One region of the Terrabacter sp. NPDC000476 genome, then DNA from elsewhere that is predicted to be linked to it. Evidence: predicted binding sites of a transcription regulator. Region 1 holds the regulator's gene; each other region holds the start of a gene.
What was found. Region 1 encodes LexA, which represses DNA repair genes until DNA is damaged. Its sites were predicted from a motif close to TCGAACANNTGTTCGA; they were not measured.
Positions count from the first base shown of each region.

Region 2: the regulator LexA is predicted to act here: its motif matches at 3,241-3,256, upstream of ruvC (crossover junction endodeoxyribonuclease RuvC).
Region 3: the regulator LexA is predicted to act here: its motif matches at 1,947-1,962, upstream of ABT295_RS05045 (alpha-ketoglutarate-dependent dioxygenase AlkB).

Region 1 is NZ_JBEPDF010000004.1:265,987-271,606, forward strand. It holds gene ABT295_RS20140 (gamma-glutamyltransferase) at 1-1,087, opposite strand, end outside; gene ABT295_RS20145 (LysR family transcriptional regulator) at 1,262-2,209, opposite strand; gene ABT295_RS20150 (Sir2 family NAD-dependent protein deacetylase) at 2,306-3,247, shown strand; gene lexA (transcriptional repressor LexA) at 3,291-4,073, opposite strand; gene ABT295_RS20160 (LysM peptidoglycan-binding domain-containing protein) at 4,302-4,763, shown strand; gene ABT295_RS20165 (hypothetical protein) at 4,998-5,333, shown strand; gene ABT295_RS20170 (alpha/beta hydrolase) at 5,330-5,620, shown strand, end outside.
Region 2 is NZ_JBEPDF010000001.1:436,334-441,953, forward strand. It holds gene secD (protein translocase subunit SecD) at 1-136, opposite strand, end outside; gene yajC (preprotein translocase subunit YajC) at 144-530, opposite strand; gene ruvB (Holliday junction branch migration DNA helicase RuvB) at 764-1,894, opposite strand; gene ruvA (Holliday junction branch migration protein RuvA) at 1,891-2,493, opposite strand; gene ruvC (crossover junction endodeoxyribonuclease RuvC) at 2,490-3,176, opposite strand; gene ABT295_RS02030 (YebC/PmpR family DNA-binding transcriptional regulator) at 3,367-4,125, opposite strand; gene pdxT (pyridoxal 5'-phosphate synthase glutaminase subunit PdxT) at 4,122-4,784, opposite strand; gene kynU (kynureninase) at 4,933-5,620, shown strand, end outside.
Region 3 is NZ_JBEPDF010000001.1:1,069,601-1,075,220, reverse strand. It holds gene ABT295_RS05055 (glycosyltransferase-like membrane protein) at 1-464, shown strand, start outside; gene ABT295_RS05050 (maleylpyruvate isomerase family mycothiol-dependent enzyme) at 445-1,260, opposite strand; gene ABT295_RS05045 (alpha-ketoglutarate-dependent dioxygenase AlkB) at 1,274-1,924, opposite strand; gene recO (DNA repair protein RecO) at 2,068-2,796, shown strand; gene ABT295_RS05035 (isoprenyl transferase) at 2,834-3,613, shown strand; gene ABT295_RS05030 (Fur family transcriptional regulator) at 3,668-4,099, opposite strand; gene ABT295_RS05025 (metal ABC transporter permease) at 4,096-5,166, opposite strand; gene ABT295_RS05020 (metal ABC transporter ATP-binding protein) at 5,163-5,620, opposite strand, start outside.

The sequences.
Region 1 (5,620 bases):
CGTTGTTGAGCAGGATGCCGGTGCCGGGGATCACCATGCCGGCGCCGTAGCCGGCGGACATGGTCACGGCGCAGGCGGTACCGTGCTCGTCGACGGCCGAGACGTGGGCCGTCGACGCCGAGGTCGGCAGGCCGGCCAGGCCGTGGCGCTCCACGGCGAGCAGCAGGGCATGGCCGTCCGCGGCGAGGTCCCTCGACCGGTCGTGCACCGCGAGCCGGTAGGAGAGGACCCGGCGCTGGATGTCGATGACCTCCGGCCACGTCCAGTGCTCGTGCCGCGCGAGCTCGCCCAGCATCGCGGCGAGCATCGGCCCACCGACGGAGGGCGGGGGGTTGAGCGCCACGGTCCAGCTGCCGACGGAACGCATCGTCGGGGTGCGCACGACGGCCTCGTAGGCCTCGAGGTCGGCCCGGGTGACGAGGCCGCCGTGGGCGGCCATGTCGCCGGCGAGCACCTGCCCCACGGCGCCGGTCGTGAAGAGGTCGACCCCTTGGGTCGCGAGCAGCTCGAGGATGTCGGCGAGGTCGGGGTTGACGCTCGTCTCGCCCGGCTCCACCGGCCCGCCGTCGGCGCCGGTGATGAGGGCGTGCGCCTCCGGGTCGTCGCCGAAGAGGCTGTCGCGCACGAGGGCGAGGTAGAGCGCGGCCGCGGCGCCGGTGCGGTAGCCGTCGCGGCAGAAGTGGACCGACGGCTCGACGAGCCGGCGCCAGGGGAGCACGCCGAACCGTTCCCTCGCGAGTGAGAGCGCTTGCAGCGCACCGGAGTTCGCGACCGAGCCGTGCCCGGCGCCGATGGTGACGCCGCCCCCGTAGTCGGTGCGGACCTGGCGCACGCCTCGCCCGAACGCGGACGGGTCGAGCCCCCGGCCGGGCATCTCGACGTTGCCGTCGACGACGACCGGGTCACCGCCTGCCGGCCACACGTTGACGAAGGCGCCACCCATGAGGCTGACGATGCCGGGCTCGGTGCTCATCGACGCGAGGGCGGCTGCGAGGGCCGCGTCCACCGCGTTGCCGCCGTCGGCGGCGGCCTGCAGCCCGGCCTCGAGCGGCGCCGGGCCGGAGGCGGCGAGGGCGACCCTCGTCATGACGGTCGAGCGTCGGTCGCGGCTCGCCGCGCCCGCTCCCGGTCGGGCTCCGGCAGGTAGGAGCAGCGCTCGTCGTCACCCATGGCACCACCGTATGCCGGTGGGACCCCGGGCGCGCGGACGGCGCGTCCGAGCGCGACGGGCCGCGTCAGCCGCGCACCGGAGTGGGCTGCCTCAGCGGGCCGCGGCGGCGAGCGCGGCGCGGGGCGAGCGGGGGTCCGTGCCGGCGGCCTCGACGAGGGCGTCGAGCGCGGCGGCCACCGCGGGCACCCGCTGCAGGTCGGACGTGGTGACGGCCAGGATCTGGCGCCGTGAGGCGGGGGAGAGCGGGAGCGTGGCCACCTCGTCGTGCTTCGCCGCGTTGAGGATGAGGTCCGGCACGAGCGCCACCCCGAGCCCGGCGGTGACGAGGCCCAGCTGGGCGACGTAGTCCTCCGTCTCGAACGCGACGTTGGGGCGGAACCCGGCGTGGTCGGCCAGGGAGAGCAGGTGGCCACGACAGCGCGGGCAGCCGGCGATCCACTCCTCCGCCGAGAAGTCCGCGAGGCTGGCGGCGGCGTCACCGGCGTGGGGGTGGGCGCGGGGCACGACGAGGCGCACCTCGTCGTCCATGAGCCGGCGCGTCACGAGGAGCGACAGGTCCTCCTCGAGCTCGCCGAGGTCGGCCCCCTCGTAGGCGAAGGCGACGGCGACGTCGCAGTCGCCGCGACGGAGCGCCGCCAGCGACTCGGGCGGCTCGGCCTCGGTGAAGGTGACGGTGATGTCGGGGTGGCGGGCCTTGAGGATCGCGAGGGTGCGCGGCACGAGGGTGGCGGACGAGCTCGGGAACGCCTGCAGCCGCACGCGTCCCGCGCGCAGACCCGCGATCGCGGTGATCTCCTCCTCGGCCGCGTCGAGCGCCGCGAGCACCCCGACGGCGTGACGGGCGAGCACCTGACCGGCCTCGGTCAGACGGACCTGCCGGCCGTAGCGCTCGACGAGGACCGTGCCGGTGCGCTGCTCGAGGCGGCGCACCATCTGCGAGATGGCCGGCTGGGTGAACCCGAGCGCGTTCGCGGCGCTCGTGAAGCTCCCCTCGTCGGCGATGGCCTTCATGACCCTCAGTCCCGCAGCATCGATCATGGGGCAATCATAACGGGTTCTTATGCTTTCCGGCGGCGTGACGTCAGCCAGGCATGGGTTGCCGGGTCGTGCGTCGCGGCGACGTAGGCTGGTCGCGTGTCCCAGCCGACCGGTCTGTCCTCCTCGTCCCCGACGACCCGGCTGTCCACCTCACGCACCCTGCCACTCGTCACGCACGACCTCGGCACCTTCGAGGACCTCGTCGACCTCGTCAGCGGTGGTGGGGTCCTCGTGCTGAGCGGTGCGGGGCTCTCGACGGAGTCGGGCATCCCCGACTACCGCGGACCCGACGGCACCCGGCGCGTCGAGCCGATGACGTACGGCGAGTTCGCCGGCTCCGGCGAGGCCCGGCGGCGCTACTGGGCGCGCAGCTACATCGGCTGGCAGCGCTTCGACGCCGCGGAGCCGAACGAGGGGCACCGGGTCGTCGCCGACCTGCAGGAGGCCGGCTACCTCGGCCCGGTCATCACCCAGAACGTGGACGGGCTGCACCAGGCGTCCGGCGCCCGCGACGTCGTGGAGCTGCACGGCTCGCTCGACCGGGCGGTGTGCCTCACGTGCGGGGAGGTCACCTCACGACTTGGCCTGCACGAGCGGATGACGGAGGCCAACCCGGGCTTCATGGCGCGCTTCGCGGCCGCCGCCCACGCCGTCGGCTCGCAGTGGGGCGAGCAGGTGCGTCCGGACGGCGACATCGTCCTGGCCGATGAGCTCGTCGAGTCGTTCCACCCGCCGCGGTGCCTCGTCTGCGGCAACGACACGGTGAAGCCGGACGTCGTCTTCTTCGGCGAGTCCGTGCCCAAGCCCCTCGTGGAGCGCTGCTTCGGCCTCGTCGAGACGGCGGGGGCCCTGCTCGTGCTCGGCTCGTCGCTGTCGGTGATGAGCGGCTACCGGTTCGTGCGCCGGGCGCACGCCAAGGGCGTTCCCGTCGCCATCGTCACGCGCTCGGCCACGCGGGGTGACGCCGAGGCGACCCTGCGCCTGCACGCGCCGCTCGGGGCCACCCTGACCGGCCTGCGTTCCGCGCTCGGGGTCTGACGCCCTGGGCCTGGTGCCCGGGCTCTGGTGCCCAGCGCGCCTCCTAGATGCGCCGCAGGACGGCGGTCACCTTGCCGAGGATGGTGGCGTGGTCGCCGTCGATCGGCGAGAAGTCGGGGTTGTGCGGCATCAGCCACACGTGGCCGTCGGTGCGCTTGAAGGTCTTGACGGTCGCCTCGTTGTCGAGCATCGCGGCCACGACGTCGCCGTTCTCGGCGTGCTGCTGCTGGCGCACGACAACCCAGTCGCCGTCGCAGATGGCGGCCTCGACCATCGAGTCGCCCGTGACCTTGAGCAGGAAGAGGTCGCCCTCGCCGACGAGCTGCTTCGGCAGCGGGAAGACGTCCTCGACGACCTCCTCGGCCGTGATCGGCACGCCGGCGGCGATCTTGCCGAGCACCGGGACGTAGGAGGCCTCGGGTCGGGCGTCACCCGAGTCGGTCTCCGTGTCGTACTGGTCGCCGGCCGGGTCGGCCGTCCCGACGCCGCGCGAGCCTTGCGCAGCCGGCGTGGCGGTCGCGGCGCGGGCGGGCGAGGACGTGGCCCGGCCGCGGTAGCCCACCTGCTCGGCCGTCGCGTCGGGGGAGACGACCTCCAGGGCGCGCGGTCGGTTCGGGTCGCGGCGCAGGTAGCCCTTGGCCACGAGCGCGTTGAGCTGGTGGGAGACGCTCGACGGGCTCGCGAGGCCGACGGCGTCGCCGATCTCGCGCATGCTCGGCGGGTAGCCGCGCCGGTCGACGGAGTTGCGGATCACCTCGAGCACCTTCCGCTGGCGCACCGTCAGCCCGTCGCCGGTGTCGCGGTCGGGAAGCTCGGTCACGCCCATGGTGTCCCCTTCGTCGGCTCGTCAGACCGTTGCTGCGACCGGTCGTGACGACCGATGTCAGTGGTGGCTGGTGAGGTGTGTGGTGTGAGGGAAGCGTACGAGGTTCGAACACAGTTGCCAAACACCTGTTCGACGCGTGTCTCGACTTCTTCGAACATACGTGCTAGAAATCGTCCAGACGTTCCATCGAACACCTGTTCGGTGGATCCGGAGCTAGGGGAGGTCACCATGAGCGCCACCGTGCTGACGGCCGTTCGTCCGATCGCGACGCAGGAGCAGCAGGCCCCGTCGGGTCCGCAGGGGCGCCCGCGCCTCGTCTCCGTGCCGACCGGACGCGAAGCAGGTCGGACCGCGCGAGCCGCACGGATCGCACGGGACCCCCGGACCGCACCGGCGGGCCGTGACGCCCGCGTCCCGATGCGGCTCACGCGCTTCGGCCGTCTCGTCGTCTCCCTGCTCGTCGCCTCGGTCGTGGCCCTGCTCGCCGTGGGACTGGCCGGCCAGCTCGCGTCCGCCACCGGTGAGCCGCGCACGCTGACGGTCCAGCCGGGGCAGACCCTCTCCGGCATCGCCGCCCGCGAGCTGCCCGGTCTCAGCCGCGCCGACGGCGTGCTCGAGCTGCAGCTGGCCAACGGTCTCAGCACGAGCCAGATCCATGCCGGCCAGCAGCTGGTCGTCCCCGGATCCTGAGCCCGCTCCGATCCAGCAGACCTCTGCGCACACCGTGCGCAGACCCCCAACGGCCGCGTTGGCTCCACCTCCAGCGGCTGTCGGGACCGGCGCTTCGACCCCGCCGGCCCCGGCCGGACGCCGCACCCCTGCGTGGGGTGCGGCGTTCTGCTCCCTCCGGCGCCCTGTGGATGACGGGCCCGGTCCGGCGCCGCGAGGTCCTACCGTCGCCACCGGGGAAGGGAGCCACGACCGATGCACTACGAGGTGGACACCGCGGCGCTGCGCGAGGGCGCGCTGACGATCGGTGAGGTGCTGGCGCGGGTGCGGCGGCTCGGCATCGCCGACGACCTGGCCGCCGTCACCGCCGCGGTGCCTGCCGGGCGCACCACGGCAGGCGCGCAGGGGCTCGCGCTGGCGTGGCAGGCGCGGCTGGCCGGCATCACGTGGGAGCTGCGCGAGCTCGGGGCCGCGGTGAGTACCGCCGCCGACGGCTACGACGGCGTGGAGCAGCTGGCGCGGTCCGCCCTGTCGGGCCCGTCGGGCCCGTCGGGCCCCTCGGGCCGGTCGGGGTCCCGCCGGCGCGCATGACCGCCGCGACCCTTGCCGGCGGACCGGGCATCCGCGAGATCCGCGAGGCCCGGCCGGCGGTGCTGCTGGCGGTGGCCCGACGGCTGGAGGAGCGGCGAGCCACCGTGCTGAGGTGCACCGAGGTCCTGCTGTGGCGGCGCTCGGCCGTCACGCGGTGGTCGGGCCCTGCTGCCCGCGCCGCTCTCGCGCGGCACGCCTTCGTCGTCGACCAGCTCTCCCGGCTCGGCCGGAGCCTCGCCGCAACCGGCCACGCCCTGGGCCGGGCCGCACGCCGACTCGAGGCGGCG
Region 2 (5,620 bases), on a different contig from region 1:
CGAGGCCGAGGCGCGGGACGGCCTGGCCGTCGCCCCACTTGGCGAGGCCCCCGACGAGGGCGCCGAGGCCCAAGATGACGACGATGAGGGCGAGGAGGCTGCGTCTCGCCGACTGCTTGGTGGAACTCTTGGCCACGGAACCCTCACTGACCGTTCTGCGGGGAACCCGGGGTCGTGCCCGGGGCGTCGTCGGCGACAGGCGCGGCGGTGCCGGTGGTGCCGGTGGTGCCGGTGGTGCCGGTGGTGCCGGCGGTGCCCGGAGTCGCGGGGTCGGCCTGCTTCATGGCGATCGCGCGACGGTCGACGCGGATCGTCGTTCCCTCCGCGATCTCGAGCCACGCACTGGTGTCGTCGAGGTGCTTGACCGTGCCGTAGATGCCCGAGGACGTGACGATCGAGTCGCCGACGTTGAGCGAGGAGCTGAAGTCGCGCATCTGCTTCATCCGCTTGTTCTGGGTGTAGAACAGCCAGCCCAGCAGGAGCAGGGGAAGGGCGAAAATCAGCAACGAGAAGGTCCCGTTGGTGCTCATGTCAGCTCAGTCCTTCGTGTCTTCGTCCGGTTGTCGGGGCGCGCGCCACGACCCGGTGTTCGGGGTCGGATGTCGCGTCAACGACCGGGGGCACCGGATGGTGCCGCGGCACCGGCGATGGTGCCCGCAGGAGTCTACGGGCGCCGATGCAGTTTGTCAGACCACGCGGGCCCGCGGACCGTCACGCGCCGGTCACGTTTTGACCTGTTTCGGGGCAGCCGCCGCCGCCCCGCTCACGCGTCGAAGCGCCCGCCGCCCGCCTCGTCGATCGGCAGGGTCGCCGACCACATCGACTGCGCCTCGACCGGCGGGGTCAGGCCGAGGTGCTCCCACGCGAGCGAGGAGGCGGCGCGACCGCGGGGCGTGCGGACCATGAAGCCCTCGCGCACGAGGTAGGGCTCGGCGACCGTCTCCACGGTGTCGGGCTCCTCCCCCACGGCGACGGCCAGGGTGGAGAGGCCGACCGGGCCGCCGTTGAATCGCCGGCACAGCGCCTCGAGCACGGCCCGGTCGAGACGGTCGAGGCCGCGCTCGTCGACGTCGAAGAGCGCCAGCGCCTGGCGGGCCGCGCCGTGCGTGACGCGGTTCTCGCCGTGCACCTGCGCCCAGTCGCGCACCCGCCGCAGCAGCCGGTTGGCGATGCGCGGGGTGCCGCGCGAGCGCAGCGCGATCTCGGCGATGCCCTCGGCGTCGGCGTCGAGGCCGAGCAGCCGGGCCGAGCGGTGCAGGATCGTCTCGAGGTCGGCGGCCGCGTAGTAGTCGAGGTGACCGGTGAAGCCGAACCGGTCGCGCAGGGGGGCCGGCAGCAGGCCGGCCCGGGTCGTCGCGCCGACGACCGTGAAGGGCGGCAGCTCGAGCGGGATCGCGGTCGCGCCCGGGCCCTTGCCGATGACGACGTCGACGCGGAAGTCCTCCATCGCGAGGTAGAGCATCTCCTCGGCCGACCGCGACATCCGGTGGATCTCGTCGAGGAAGAGCACCTCCCCCTCGGCGAGCGACGACAGCACCGAGGCGAGGTCACCGGCGTGCTGGATGGCCGGGCCCGAGGTGATGCGGATCGGCTGCTCGAGCTCGCTCGCGACGATCATCGCGAGGGTCGTCTTGCCGAGGCCGGGGGGACCCGAGAGGAGCACGTGGTCGGGCGGCGTGCCGCGGTGCCGGGCCGCCTTGAGCACGAGTCCGAGCTGGTCGCGCACGCGCGTCTGCCCGGGGAAGTCCTCGAGGCGCTTGGGGCGCAGGGCCGCCTCGACCACCCGCTCGTCGCCGTCGCTGCCGACGTCGACGATGCGGGCCGTGGCGTCGAACGAGCCGTCGTCCCAGGTCTGCGCAGCCTGCTCGAGCTCCCAGCCGCGGTCGACGGTCATCGGCCCAGCTCCTGCAGGGCGGCACGGAGCAGCGCCGACACGCCGGCGCCCTCGGCCGCGCGGGGCGCGACCTTGTCGAGCGCGTCGTCGGCCTGGCGCACGCTCCAGCCGAGGCCGACGAGGGCCTCGCGCACCTGCTCGCGCCAGGCCTCGCCGGTGTCGAGCGGGGCCGGCTCCGTGTGCCCGGCCGAGCCGGGCAGCGCGCCGAGCTTGTCCTTGAGCTCGAGCACGAGCCGCTCGGCGCCCTTCTTGCCGATGCCGGGCACCTTCGTCAGCGCGACCAGGTCGCCGGTGCCGAGGGCCACGCGCACGGCATCCGGCGAGTGCACGGCGAGGACGGCGAGCGCGAGGCGCGGGCCGACGCCCGAAACCGTCTGCACCGTCTCGAAGACGTGCTTCTCGTCCTCGGTGGCGAAGCCGTAGAGCGTCAGCGAGTCCTCGCGCACGACGAGGCTCGTGGCGAGCTCGGCCGGCTGGCCGAGGCGCACCGCGGTGGCCGTGGCCGGGGTCGTGTGCACGAGCATGCCGACCCCGCCCACGCCGACGACGACGGAGTCGAGGCCGACCTTGAGGACGGTGCCGGAGAGCGAGGCGATCATCGGGGCTGGGCTCCAGGGGTCTGGCGGGTGGGGCTGGCGGCTGGCTGTCGGGTGGGGATCGGAGGCGGCTGCCGGGTCACGGCGTCGGAGGCGGCGCGCAGGCGGCGCTGGGCGGGAGCGGCACCCGGGGGCACCCGACGGGGTATGCCGCTCCCCCGGCTGCCGCTGCGCGCGAGCACCTCGAGCCGGGCGTCCTCGAGCCGGCTCTGGGTGCCTCCGCGCCACACGTGGCAGATGGCGAGGGCGAGGGCGTCGGCGGCGTCGGCCGGCTTCGGCGGCGTGGCGAGGCCGAGCAGGCGGGTCACCATCGTCGTCACCTGGGCCTTGTCGGCGCGGCCGCTGCCGCTCACGGCGGCCTTGACCTCGGTGGGCGTGTGGAGCGTCACCGGCAGCCCCAGGCGCTCGGCCATGATCATGACGATGCCGGTCACCTGCGCGGTGCCCATCACCGTCGAGACGTTGGTGTCGGCGAAGACGCGCTCGATGGCGACGGCCTCGGGGCGGTGCCGGGCGAACCACTGGCGCATCTCGTCCTCGACGGCGACGAGGCGCTTCGGGGTCGGGTCGCCGGCCGGGGTGCGGATGACGCCGACCTCGACGAGCGAGAGCTTCCGGCCCGGCACGCCGTCGACGACGCCGACGCCGCACCGCGTGAGGCCGGGGTCGACCGCGAGGACGCGCACGGCATACCTCCTCGGGGTGCGGGTGGTGCGGGTGGGTCGGGACGGTCGGGACGGTCGGGACGAACCGAACAGGTGTTCGGGGCCAACGCTAACGGGCCGGTGCCGGAACGACGGGAGGCACGCCGGTCACCGGCGTGCCTCCTGGTCGGACCTGCGGCCCGGAGCCGTCGTGGGCGCGTGGCCCGCGGGCTCACTCCTCGTCGTCGAGCTGGGCGAGCACGTCGTCGGGGATGTCGCCGTTGGCGAAGACGTTCTGCACGTCGTCGCTGTCCTCGAGGGCCTCGATGACCCGGATCATCTTCTTCGCGCCGTCCAGGTCGAGCGGCACCTGCAGGTTGGGCACGAAGGACGCCTCGGCGGACTCGTAGTCGATGCCGGCGTCCTGGATCGCCTGGCGCACCGCGACGAAGTCGGTGGCCTCGGAGATGATCTCCCAGGTGTCGCCGTTGTCGTTGACCTCCTCGGCGCCCGCCTCGAGCACGACCTCGAGGATGTCGTCCTCGGAGCCGGCCTCCTTGAGCACCGTCACGACGCCCTTGCGGTTGAACACGTAGGACACCGAGCCCGGGTCGGCGAGCTGGCCGCCGTTGCGGGTCAGCGCCGTGCGCACCTCGGCGGCCGCACGGTTGCGGTTGTCGGTGAGGCACTCGATGAGGATCGCGACACCGTTGGGGGCGTAGCCCTCGTACATGATCGTCTGCCAGTCGGCCGCGCCCGCCTCGGCACCCGACGCGCGCTTGACCGCACGGTCGATGTTGTCGTTCGGCACCGACGTCTTCTTCGCCTTCTGGATGGCGTCGTAGAGGGTCGGGTTGCCCGTCGGGTCGGCGCCGCCCTGGCGGGCCGCGACCTCGATGTTCTTGATGAGCTTGGCGAAGAGCTTGCCGCGCTTGGCGTCCTTGGCAGCCTTCTGGTGCTTCGTGGTGGCCCATTTGGAGTGGCCGCTCATGCAGTGTCCTCGCGTTCCGGTGACTGGCGGGCAGCCGACTGCTGGAGTCGGTGCTCTCTGACGATCGAGACGAACTCGGCGTGGATCCGGCGGTCGGCGCCCACCTCGGGGTGGAACGACGTGGCCATCAGGTTGCCCTGCCGGACCGCGACGATCCTACCGGCGGCGGGGCCGTGACCCACGCGGGCGAGCACCTGGACGTCCGGGCCGGCCTGCTCGACCCACGGCGCCCGGATGAAGACGGCGTGCACCGGGCCCGCCGGCGCGAGGGCCTCGGGGTCGCTCCACGCGTAGTCGAGCTCCGTCTCGAAGGAGTCGACCTGCCGGCCGAAGGCGTTGCGCCGCACCGTGATGTCGAGGCCGCCGAGCGTCTGCTGGTCGGGACGGCCGTCGGCGATGCGGTCGGCGAGCATGATCATGCCCGCGCACGAGCCGTAGACGGGCAGGCCCTCGGCGATGCGCCGCACGAGCGGCTCGCGCAGCTCGAAGGCGCGCACCAGCTTGTCCATGACGGTCGACTCCCCGCCGGGGATGACGAGCCCGTCGACGGCCGCCACCTCGGAGGGCCGCCGCACCGGGATCGCCTCGGCGCCGAGCGACGCCAGGGCGGCGAGGTGCTCGCGCACGTCGCCCTGCACGGCGAGGACTCCCACGGTGATCTCCACAAGAGCCAGATCGTATGCCGTGCGCGCGCGGCCTCCCGGACCGGGTCGGTCGGTGGCGTGCAGGTGGACAAGCGTCTGGCATGCGAGACACGGTGGAGCGGGCGTCTGACGACGACCGCCCGTCACCGGATACGTTGCGGCCATGACGACGGTGCACACCTCAGACGACCTCACCGCCCGCGCCCGCGAGGCCGACGACGCCTCGCCCCTGAAGGGCCGGCGTGACCTCTTCACCCTCCCCGACGACGTGGTCTACCTCGACGGCAACTCGCTCGGGGCGCTGCCCTCCGCCGTGCCGGGGGTCGTCGACGACGTCATGCACCGGCAGTGGGGCGAGCGCCTCATCCGCTCCTGGAACGAGGCCGACTGGTGGGGCGCGCAGACCCGGGTCGGCGACCTCGTCGGGCGGCTCGTCGGCGCCGCCCCGGGGCAGGTCGTCGTCACCGACTCGACCTCGGTCAACCTCTTCAAGGCCGTCATCGGCGCGGGACGGCTGCGCCCGGGGCGCCGGGTCGTGCTCACCGACCCCGACTCGTTCCCCACCGACCTCTACGTGACCGAGTCCGCGGCGGCCCTCGCCGGGCTCGAGGTGCGCCGGGTGCACCCGCGCGACGTCGTGGCCGCGATCGCCGAGATCGGCGACGACCTCGCGCTCGCGTCGTACTCGAGCGTCGACTACCGCACCGGCGAGCTGTGGGACCTCGTGGCGATCACTGAGGCCGCCCACGCCGTCGGCGGGCTGGCCTGCTGGGACCTCTGCCACTCGGCCGGCGTCGTCGAGGTCGACCTCGACGCGGGCGGCGCGGACCTCGCCGTCGGCTGCGGCTACA
Region 3 (5,620 bases), on a different contig from region 1:
TCGCCGACCGCTGGGAGGAGCGCGGTCTCGGTGGGAGCATCGCGTTCTACGCCTCGAAGACCGCGTGGAACTGGGGCGACGGGATGTTCTGGGCCTGGGGCGAGGGCCCGGACTCCTTGCCCGGCACGCTCGCCCCGGCCACGGGTCCGACCGCGATCGTCCACGCGCTCAACGGGTTCGAGGGAGACGCCTACCCACTGCGGGTCGACCTGACCCAGGCGCTCTGGCTGGCCGTGCTGCTCGTGGCCGGTCTGGGCCTGCTGCGCGTGCCCTACCGCCGCGAGACCCTGCTCGTCGCGGTCTCGGTGCTCGGGATCGCTGCCTTCACCATCGTGCTGCAGGGGCGGTCCCGCTACCTGTTCGCCTTCGTCCCGCTCGTCGTCGCGCTCGCCGGGCTCGTCCACGCCTGGGCGCCCCGGCCGGTGCGGCGACGCGCCCGACCCCTCAGTCGATCGAGTCGCTGAGCACGGCGTCGACCGCCGCCAGCGCCGTCGGGTCGCCGTCGCGGGCGATCGACCCCTCGGGCGGCCGGTTCCACAGCCAGCAGTCGAGGACGGCCGCGGTGCCGCTGATCTCGGCGACCGAGCTCGTGTCGGGCCCGTCGGCGACGAGGAAGCGCTGCACGTCGATGTCGCGGCCGTTCCAGGTGCCGGTGATCCGCACGGGGGTGACCGTCCACGCGTGCATGGCGTCGACGGTGGCGATCGTCACCGGCCCGGCGACGGGCGCGTGGGTGAGCTCGTCGTCGGGCTCGTGGCCACGCATGATCCGCAGCACCTCGTCGACGCCGTCGGCCGCCAGCCTCGGGTCGAGCGGGGTGCGGTCGCCGACCGTGAGCTCGGCGTCGAGGCGGTGGATCAGCGCCTCGTGCGCCTGGCGCCGGGCGATGTAGCCGGCCGTCTTGTCGTCCGCCCACATCCAGAGGGGCATGGCCGGCGCGAGGTCGGTGAGCTGCCGGTGCAGGCGCGCGCTCGAGCGGTCGAAGAAGGCGAGCAGCCCCGACCGGTCGGTCGGCCGTTCTTCGCGGGCCGTTTGCATCGCCTCGAGCTGGTCGGGATCGGTGAGGCGGCGCTCGGCGATCTCGCCCCAGAACCACTGCACCTCACCGAGGTGCCACAGCAGGTCGTCGGCGTCCCAGTCGGGGCACGACGGCACCTGTGCGTCCTCGGTCGCGGCCGCGAGCACCGCGCGGAAGCGGGCCGAGTCGGCCGCGAGGTGGTCGAGGTAGGGAAGGGGGCCACCTGAGCGGCTGGACGGCATACGGGATCTCCTGTCAGCGGACGCCTGCGACACGGAACTGCACGGAGATGCGCGGACCCATCGGCTCGGACGTCTTGGGGACCGCGTGGTCCCACGTCCGCTGGCACGAACCGCCCATCACGACGAGGTCACCATGCCCGAGGGCGTAGCGCAAGCTCTTTGCCGTCGACCCGGGGATCGGGCCGCCGTCGCGGGGCCGGAGCGCCAGGGTGCGCGGGGAGCCGAGCGAGAGGATGGCGATCATGGTGTCGCTGTCGCGGGACCGGCCCACCCGGTCGCCGTGCCACGCGACGCTGTCGCGGCCGTCGCGGTACAGGCAGAGGCCCGCGGTCACGAACGGCTCACCGAGCTCGGGGGCGTAGTGGCGGCTCAGGGCGTCGCGGGCCTCGACGAGCATCGGGTGCGGCAGCCGCTCGCCCGCGCCGTAGAACTTCGTGAGGCGGGGCACGTCGACGACGGAGTCGTACATCTGGCGGCGCTCGGCGTGCCACGGCACGTCGCGCAGCAGCGCCGTGAAGAGCTCGTCGCCCGCTGCGAGCCAGCCGGGCCGCACGTCGACCCAGGCGCCGTGGGCGAGCGGGTGGCGCACGGTGCCGGTGCCGAGGGCGCGCAGGGTCATCGCCTCGCCGAGGTCGAGCAGCGAGCCCTGGAGTGAGACGTCCATGCCTCCACGATAGCCCGAGTCGTCGAACGCGTGTTCGATCACAGCCGACTTTCGGTCCACGTTCCCGGTCGACGTGCCTGCGACCTCGGAGCGGGCACGCGTGGCGGTGCGCCGGCGGCGGGCCGGCGGGGGAGAATGGGGACATGCCCCTCTACCGCGACGAGGCGATCGTCCTGCGCACCCACAAGCTGGGCGAGGCCGACCGCATCATCACGATGCTGACGCGCACCCGCGGTCGCGTGCGGGCGGTCGCCAAGGGGGTGCGGCGCACGAAGTCGCGCTTCGGCTCCCGGCTCGAACCCGGCATGGTCGTCGACGTGCAGTGCTACGAGGGGCGCAACCTCGACACCGTGACCCAGGTCGAGACGCTGGCGCCCTACGGTGACGCCATCGCCCGCGACTACACGGCCTACACGTGCGCCACCTCGATGCTCGAGACCGCGCTGCAGCTGACCGAGGAGCACGAGCCGCAGACGCAGCAGTACCTCCTGCTCGCCGGCGCGCTCCGCTCGCTCGCCGAGCGCAACCACGACGCCGGCCTCGTGCTCGACGCCTACCTGCTGCGCTCGCTCGCCATCGCGGGCTGGGCCCCGAGCTTCGTCGACTGCGCCAAGTGCGGCGCGCCCGGCCCGCACCGCGCCTTCCACGTGCAGGCCGGCGGGGCCGTCTGCTCAGCCTGCCGCCCGCCCGGCTCGAGCGCCCCGGCCCCGGAGACCTTCGAGCTGCTCGCGTCCCTGCTCACGGGCGACTGGGACGTCGCGGACGCGAGCGACGAGCGACACCGCAGCCAGGGCAACGGGCTCGTGTCGGCCTTCCTCCAGTGGCACATCGAGCGAGGTCTGCGCTCGTTGCGTCTCGTCGAACGAGCCTGAGCCCGAAGCGAACCCGATCCCGACCGACCGGAGACCCATGTACGCCAAGCCGTTCCCGCACCCGTCCGGGGCGACGCCTCCCGCGATCCCCGCGCACCTGCTGCCGAAGCACGTCGCCATCGTCATGGACGGCAACGGCCGGTGGGCCAACGCGCGCGGGCTGCCGCGCACGAAGGGGCACGAGGCGGGCGAGGCGTCGCTGCTCGACGTCGTGGCCGGAGCCGTCGAGGTGGGCGTGACGCACCTGTCGGCGTATGCCTTCTCGACGGAGAACTGGCGCCGCTCGCCCGAGGAGGTGCGCTTCCTCATGGGCTTCAACCGCGACGTCATCCGCCGCCGGCGCGACCAGCTGAACGAGTGGGGCGTGCGCATGCGCTGGGTCGGCCGCGCACCCCGCCTCTGGAGGTCCGTCATCAAGGAGCTCGAGATCGCGCAGGAGCTGACGGCGCAGAACACCGGACTGACCCTCTACTTCTGCGTCAACTACGGCGGCCGCGCCGAGATCGCCGACGCCGTCCAACGGATCGCCCACGACGTCAAGGACGGTCGCCTGCGGCCGGGATCGGTCGACGAGAAGACGATCAAGAAGTACCTCGACGAGCCGACGATGCCCGACGTCGACCTCTTCGTGCGCAGCTCCGGCGAGCAGCGAACGTCTAACTTCCTGCTCTGGCAGTCGGCCTACGCCGAGATGGTGTTCCAGAACCGGCTGTGGCCGGACTACGACCGCCGCGACCTCTGGGCCGCCATCGAGGCCTACGTCGACCGCGACCGTCGCTACGGCGGCGCCGTCGACACCCCGACGACCGCTCCCTGACGACCGCCCCCTGACGACCGCCCCCCTCACGGCCGCCCCTCACGGCCGCCGGCGTCAGCGGGCCTCGGCGGTGCAGTCCGCGCAGGTGCCGAAGATCTCGAGGGTGTGCGTGACGCCCGAGAAGCCGTGGTCGCTCGCGACCTTGTCGGCCCACTTCTCGACGGCCGGCCCCTCGACCTCGACGGTGCGGCCGCACGAGCGGCACACGAGGTGGTGGTGGTGGTGCGTCGAGCAGGCCCGGTAGACGGCCTCGCCGTCGTCGGTGCGCAGCACGTCGACCGTGCCGGCCTCGACCATCGACTGGAGCGTGCGGTAGACGGTCGCGAGCCCGACGCCGGCGCCGGACTCCCGCAGCCGGGCGTGCACCGTCTGGGCCGAGGTGAAGTCGTCGGAGCGTTCGAGCAGCTCGGCCACGGCCGCCTGCTGCCGGGTGGGTCGTCGGGAGGCGCCTGCCGTCGTGTCGCGCGTGCTGCTGCCGGTGGTCATGGTCGGTCTCCCGTCGTCGGGGTGGCGGAGCCGGGTGCGCCCGCCGGAGCGGGCTGCCCGTGCGTGTCGGGGTGCCCGTGGAGGTCGTGGCGGCCGTCGACGTGGTCGCCGTGCTCGTCGTAGTGCCCCTCGTGGGCGGCGTGCAGGTGGCCGTCGTGGACGTAGTCGACGTGGTCGCCGTGGGTCACTGACGGGTGGCCGCACTCCACGCCGTGCTCGTGCGCGTGCGTCTCGGCCTCCGCGTGCCGGCGGGACCCGACGCGCGTCATGATGCCGGTCACCGCGGCCGTGACGACGAAGAGGCCGACGGCGAGCAGCACGATCGTGCCGCCCGACGGGGTGTTGAGCGGGTAGGAGAGGGCGACCCCGCCGACCGAGGAGACGAGCCCGAAGCCGATGGCCCAGCGCAGTCCGCCGCCGAAGGAGCGGGCGACGAGCTGGCTCGCGGCGTTCGGCACGATCATGAGGGCGCTGATGAGCAGCAGCCCGACGACGCGCATCGCCACGACGACCGTCGTCGCCGTGAGCACCGCGAGCACGATGTTGAGCGGCAGCACCGGGATGCCGACGGCGCGCGCGTACTCCTCGTCGTTGGCCACGGCGAAGAGCCGGGGGCGCAGCGCCCACGTCGTCACGGCGATGACGAGGGCCAGTGCGGCGAAGAGGTAGAGGTCGCTCCGCTGCGTCGTGAGGATCGACCCGAAGAGGTACTTCATGAGGTTGGCGGGCGTGCCGTCGGCGGACTTGCTGATGATGACGACGCCGGCCGCGATGCCGCCGTAGAAGATGACGGCCAGCGCGACGTCGCCGTTCGTGCGACCGCGCGTGCGCAGCAGCTCGATGACGACGGCGGCGAGCACGGCGGCCACGAGCGCCGTCAGCACCGGGGCCGAGCCGGTCACGAGGCCGATGGCGACGCCGGCCAGGGCGACGTGGCCCATGCCGTCGCCGATGAGGGAGAGGCGGCGCTGGACGAGGAAGATCCCGACCATCGGGGCCACGGTGCCCACGAGCAGTGCGGCGACGAGCGCGCGCTGCATGAAGTCGATGGACAGCATCTCGATCATCGGGTGCTTCTCTCCCGCACGGTGTCGAGCGGCCCCTGGGGCACCGGTCCGGCGTCGCCGTGCAGCTCGTCGTTGTGGTGGTGGCTGTCGTGGTCGTGGTGCACGCGGTCGCGCGCGGCGGCATACGCGCTCGGCGTGCCGTCGAAGCGGATGCGCCCGCCGTCGACGACGACGATCCGGGTGAGCAGGCGCTCGAGCGCGCCGAGCTCGTGGGTGACGATGAGCATCGTCACGCCGCGGTCGACGAGGCGCTCGAGCACGTCGGCGAGCACGTGCTGGCTCGCGGCGTCCACCCCGGCCGTCGGCTCGTCCATGACGAGCACCTCGGGCTGGCCGGCGAGGGCGCGCGCGATGAGGACGCGACGCTGCTGCCCGCCCGAGAGGGTGCTGACCTCGGTCGCCGCGCGGTCGGCGAGCCCGACGACCTCGAGCGAGCGGGCGACGACCTGGCGGT